DNA from 2 places in the Peribacillus sp. NPDC076916 genome. Region 2 is predicted to be linked to the other one. Evidence: riboswitches for the same ligand, from Rfam matches in the RefSeq annotation. Region 2 holds a riboswitch; the other holds the start of a gene.
What was found. A riboswitch is a leader RNA that binds a small molecule or an ion and turns the genes downstream of it on or off. The one in region 2 is predicted to bind cobalamin.
Positions count from the first base shown of each region.

Region 1: another riboswitch for cobalamin. It lies ahead of ACQKFG_RS16250 (ABC transporter substrate-binding protein); the one in region 2 lies ahead of ACQKFG_RS27625 (hypothetical protein).

Region 1 is NZ_JBNNIU010000004.1:509,895-513,095, reverse strand. It holds tRNA gene ACQKFG_RS16260 (tRNA-Arg) at 64-137, opposite strand; gene ACQKFG_RS16255 (polysaccharide deacetylase family protein) at 342-1,214, shown strand; cobalamin riboswitch at 1,303-1,475, shown strand; gene ACQKFG_RS16250 (ABC transporter substrate-binding protein) at 1,635-2,606, shown strand; gene ACQKFG_RS16245 (FecCD family ABC transporter permease) at 2,569-3,201, shown strand, end outside.
Region 2 is NZ_JBNNIU010000025.1:13,625-16,825, reverse strand. It holds gene ACQKFG_RS27635 (DUF58 domain-containing protein) at 1-445, opposite strand, end outside; gene ACQKFG_RS27630 (AAA family ATPase) at 478-1,434, opposite strand; cobalamin riboswitch at 1,623-1,842, shown strand; gene ACQKFG_RS27625 (hypothetical protein) at 2,000-2,545, shown strand; gene ACQKFG_RS27620 (ABC transporter substrate-binding protein) at 2,549-3,201, shown strand, end outside.

The sequences.
Region 1 (3,201 bases), on a different contig from region 2:
ATTCACAGAAAAAACCCTGCTACGATGCAGAAAACTGCATTGTAACAGGGTTTTTGAAATTAGCGTCCCAGATAGGAATCGAACCTACGACCTACAGCTTAGGAGGCTGTCGCTCTATCCTGCTGAGCTACTGGGACATATATTTAAGTCGACGACTTATTTATTATATTTCTTATAGGCAAACTTTTCAAGCTTATAGCACATACTTATGAAAAAAATCTTCATAAATGCTCAGCAGGTCGCTATGCCCTTTTGTTTTCCTATTAATTCTTTAAATGGAATACTTTATTATCGAATAGTATTCTGATACTATTATACTAGAAAAAATTAGGGGAATGATAGTGAAAAGATATAGAGTTTTATGGATGGTGGCATTGCTGGGGATTTTAATTTTACCTGGTTGTTCACAAAGGATTGTAGAGGGTATAGGCATAAAAACGGCTGCACCGATTGCGGAAGATGACATTGAAGTGGTGGAAGCGGCCGAGAATGGGACCGGTCAGGATTTGGATGGCCAAATCGATACGGGAGACTGGATAATGGCCAAGTCCGCGGTACAGCTTCCAATCTTGATGTATCACAGCATTTCTGAAGGGAATGGACTTCGGGTTCCAATTGAGGAATTCCGAGCACAGATGGTTTGGCTTAGGGAGAATGGTTACTATACATTATCCCCTGAAGAAGCATTCCTCGTTTTAACCGAGAATCGGATGCCAAGTGAGAAGTGCGTCTGGCTTACTTTTGATGATGGCTATACAGATAACTACACGGAGGCTTTCCCGATATTAAAGGAAAATGATATGAAAGCAACTGTCTTCATGATCGGGAAGTCCATTGATAAAGGTCATCACCTGACTGAAAATCAAATGGTGGAGATGAGCAGGAATGGGATTTCGATCGAAAGCCATACTATCAACCATTTGGAGCTGAACCGCATGACGGCAGTGCAGCAAGAAGCGGAAATGGTTCAGTCGAAAGAGCTATTCGACCGTATGCTCGACCAGGACACGACAGTGCTCTCCTATCCGGTTGGCCGGTATAATGAAGAGAGTCTAGCGCTGTCAGAAGAAGCGGGATACAAGATGGCAGTCACCACCGAACCTGGGGGAGCTTCAAGGGACCAAGGGATGCATGCCCTGCATAGAGTTCGGATTTCACCCGGGTTATCAGTCGATGGGTTTGCGTCACTAATTGAAAATTCTTCAAATCATTGAAGGTGGACGGGTCATTTCGAACTTGTTCAGAAAAATCATATAATAATCGATTCTTACATGGTGTATAATGAAGGCAGTGAAAATTATATACATAAGAACGATTTGGTGTCTTAATGACTTAAAAGGGAAGTTGGTGAAATGCCAACGCGGTCCCGCCACTGTAAATGGGAGCTGACGGCTGTGTACCACTGTATGAGATATGGGAAGGTGCCGTTGACGATGACCATGAGCCAGGAGACCTGCCAAAATTCGTACACCTGTAACCTACGCGGATGGGAAGGTGTGTGGCAGACCCTAAAGAAGTCCGTAATGAAATTGTTGCCATGCAAGCACCTTCCGTTTAACGGGAGGTGCTTTTTGTTTTGGGGCATCTTCCGGGATTATTAAGTGGAAAGAAATTAAATAAAAAGATTGTGGGGAATGAAAATGAAGAAAATTTTTGGTCTGATACTGTTGATGTTGCTTGTTGCAGGCATGATGGTCGGCTGCAGTGACACTACTGATGAAGGAAAAGAAAAGCAGCAAACGAATCATGCTCAACACGAAGCTTTCCCGATTACGATTAAAGATGCAACTGGGGAAAAAGTGACGATAGAACAAAAACCGAAGAAAATCGTTTCGTTGATACCAAGTAATACGGAAGTGGTCTTTGCACTTGGTTTGGGTAAAAATGTCGTTGGTGTATCCGATAATGATAATTACCCGGAAGAAACGAAAGAAATTGAAAAAGTTGGCGGAATGGAAATGAACACGGAGCTGATTGTCTCCATGAAACCGGATCTTGTTCTTGCACATGCATCAAGTGCCCATAATTCAAATGAGGGTTTACAGCAACTTAAGGATGCTGGAATAGATGTCCTTGTAGTCAATGATGCACAAAGTTTTGACCAAGTCTATGAGTCTATTGAAATGATTGGACAGGCAACGGGAGAACATGATAAGGCAAAAGAAATCATTACGGATATGAAAACGAAGCTCAAGGACATTCAAGAAAAGGCCAAATCCATAAAGGAAGCGGATAGGAAGACCGTTTTAGTGGAAGTTTCGCCTTCACCAGAAATATACACACCAGGAAAAAATACTTTCATGAATGAGATGCTTAACATTATATCAGCGGATAATGCTGCTGCTGAATTGGACGGGTGGGCAAAAATTGATGAAGAGTCGATGATTGCTGCAAATCCGGATGTCATCATTACAACGTATGGTTACTATACGAAAGATTCAGTGAGTGAAGTGACGGGCCGAAAAGGATGGCAAGGCGTAAATGCTATTAAGAATGGCCAAGTCTTTGATGTCCATTCAGACTTGGTGACCCGTTCCGGTCCACGTTTAATAGAGGGAGTAGAGGAACTTGCCAAATCAGTCTATCCGAACCAATTTGACAACTAAATGGGCGTTTGCTTATTTGATTGCGTTGTTCATTTTGTTATTCGCGATGACGATAGGCATTTCCTTTGGTTCGGTGCCAGTACCGATTCCCGTACTTATACAAATAATCGGCAAGGAGATTTTCCATTTGCCGATTTCTGCTGATCCGGATGTGATGCTTACGAATATCGTGATGAACATCCGCCTGCCGCGCGTATTGCTTGCGGGTTTAGTCGGGGCATCACTTGCGATTGCGGGTGCGGCTTTTCAGGGACTGCTCCGGAACCCGCTCGCTGATCCTTACACATTGGGTATTTCATCAGGAGCATCGGTCGGCGCCGTATTGACAATATTCTTGAATATTTCACTGCCGTTCATCGGTTTATATACTCTTCCGGCATTGAGCATCTTATGCTCAGTGCTCACGATGCTTTGCGTACTTACTTTCGCAAAAAAAATGGATCGATCGATGAAAGTGGAAACGATCATTTTAACGGGAATCATTTTCAGCTCATTTTTAAGTGCCTTCATTTCATTGATGATTGCGCTGACGGGTGATGAATTAAGACAAATCATCGGCTGGCTGATGGGAAGCGTTTCAATGCGAGGTTGGAAT
Region 2 (3,201 bases):
ATATCGCTTCCTTTTCGACTAACCCGAAAAAATCCCCAACCCAAAAGCGGATCGATTGAAATGAATGCTCTCCACGCTCCATGTCTTCCAAGGTATATGACATGCTGAAGGTACGCCTGAATCCCGGAAAGATAATGACTTTCCTTTGGAATCCCCTATCTTCCAGACGCTGAGGGAATTCCTCCTCTACCACCATAAATAATAGGGGCAGCCGGTTTTTACGGATAAACGTCAATGCTATTTCAACAGATTCGCCGGCCTGGCATTCCCTTTTATTGACCTTTCTCTCAACGATCAAATCATGCAGCGGATAAAACAGCAGAATCAAAGCGTACACAGAAAACGGCAAAAATGAATAAAAAATGAACCAACTGACAAAACCACCTTGAAACATTGCATAGCAAAAGGAAACGGTCATGAGTAATACAAGTCCGACCACACTCATATTTCCCCTTAAAATGTTGATGAATTTGCGCATTAGGTCATAGCCCGCTTTACAGGCACCTGTGTTGTCGCCACAACTTCATGTATCACCATTCCAGCATCGAAGCCATCATACTTCGCTTCAGGTTTCAAAATAAGCCGGTGGGAAAATACGAATGGAACCAAATATTGAACATCGTCCGGCAGAACATAGTCCCTGCCCTGGACCAGCGCGTAAGCCTGGGCTGCCTTCATCAAGGCTATCGATCCACGCGGGCTTACACCTAAATAGACCCCTTCATGAGTACGTGTTCGATTCGCCAATTCAACAATATATCGTTTTATTGTGTCATCCACTATCACAGCTTTTACCTCAGCCTGTAATTCTATCAATTCATCCAAGGTGATGACGGCTTCCAGCTCATCAAGCGGTACCGTGTATTGAGCTCTATTAAGAACCTCTATCTCTTCTCCCACACCCGGATAGCCCATTTTCATTTTTAATAGGAATCTATCCAATTGAGCCTCCGGAAGCGGATACGTCCCCTCGTATTCGATCGGATTTTGTGTCGCCATTACGAAGAACGGCTTCTCCAATCTCCTTGTGACACCATCAATCGTCACGCTTGCCTCTTCCATGGCTTCAAGTAATGCAGACTGAGTTTTCGGCGAGGTCCGGTTAATTTCATCGGCTAAAATAATATGTCCCATTATCGGACCTGGCCTAAAAATGAATTCTTGTTCCTTAGGATTGAAGATCGAAACACCAGTAACATCAGAAGGAAGTAAATCAGGTGTGAATTGAATTCTCTTAAAGCTTGCACCTATAGATTTTGCTAGTGCCCTTACCATGACTGTCTTCCCCACGCCCGGAACATCCTCCAATAAAACATGTCCACCGGAAAGGAGTGCCACGATACTTAGTTCTGCTATATCCCGTTTTCCGATAATCACCTTTTCGATATTCCCCAGAACCATTTCCAGTTTTTGATTGACTTGCTTATAATTCATTCTCTACCTCCCGGGATTCACAGTATCACCATTATTTCATACCTTTTCTATATCAAAATTTTACATTAAGCACCAATTAAACCTTACATTGTAAGTTTACTAGATATTCGGTAAACCATAAACGAATTTGTCTAAAAATATTAATGCAGTCTATTGAAAAAGGTATGGTAAACTGTTGCTAAGTGAATATGAATCTTGCAGAAAATGGTGCTGCATTGTCAGCTTAATAGGGAATTCGGTTTAAAACCGAAGCTGTTTCCGCAACTGTAAGTGCTAATGAAATAAGATGTTTACCACTATTTGAGGATGTAATCGCTCGCCGACTACCGGCCATTTAACCCAAATGGGAAGGTTCTTAGAGTAAAATGACGCACAAGCCAGGAGACCTGCCTTTTTTCATCGTATTATGCTCTTCGGAAGATAGGAGATTGTACGGCTCTCCCATCTTTTTCTACTACAGATATATAGATGCCCGAAGCCGACCAAAACTCTTGGTCGGCTATTTGTCTTGCTGGGAAAAGCAATACGGAGGTCATTCACCCAATACGTAAAAGGAGGAAGATTTATGGCAAAGAAAGACTTTCGTTTTTTATGCTACCCATACATGCGTGAGTCAGTATCGACCGTCGATTTTGAAATCCGCACAGACTCATTGACGACACAGATCGGCTTGGCCGCCTCGCTTACTGAGGACGTCCCCGATGTATACCATGACTTAATGGAATTATTGCCCATGGTTTACCATTTAAACGGCTCAGTCCGTGGGATTTTAGCCATTACCGGCGATGATCTCGACCGCTTAAGTGCAATCTACGACCGATATGTCGCTGAAGTGAGGGATCGAATCGAAACATTCGTCCTTCCACAAGGATCAACCGCAGCATGTACTTTGCATACTTGCCGCAGTGAGGCCAAAAAGTCCGTGCGAGCTTTACTCAAGGTAAGTCTAGAAAAGGAAATTCCAGGAATTCTTTTTGATTACGCTCACTTGCTTGCAAATGTATTATTCGTGATGGCAGTCTACGTCAATAAGCAACAGGGGATCAAGGAGATTCCTTTTATAAGTAAATCATACCCAACCAAACCAATGAAAAAGAAAACGGAGGAATAAATAATGAAGAGAACCCTAGGATTCAGTTGGATTTCCATGCTGATGCTTACGCTTTTCCTCACCGGATGCGGAGTGAACGATGATCAATCCTCAAAGGATAATAAAGATAGTAAAAAGGTCGAAGAAATCAAGGACTATACCGTTACGGATGATTCTGGTAAAAAAATAAAATTCGAGAAAATCCCGGAAAAGGTCGTTTCACTTCAGCCAAGCAATACTGAAATCTTATTTGCCCTTGAACAGGGTGATAAAGTCGTTGGCGTGACCGACTTTGATAATTATCCAGAGGAAGCGAAGGATATCGAACATGTTTCAGACTCCGTTAACATCAATGCAGAAAAAATCATTGCCTTGAAACCTGATGCCATCATCGCTTATTCCATTGGGGATGAAACGGCACTGAAACCACTTGAAGATGCTGGCATCCCTGTATTCATCATTAAATCTGCGGCAAATTTCGATGATGTATATGGTGATATCGGGCAGATTGCTAAAGTGATGGGTGTAGCCGAAAAAGGGGATGAATTAGTGAAAGATATCAAATCCCAAATTACAAATGTCGAAGAAAAAGTGAAAACTGTAGATGAAAAGGAGCAAACATACTTTGAAATTAGCCCTGCTCCGGAAATCTATACAACAGGATCGGAGACCTTCCA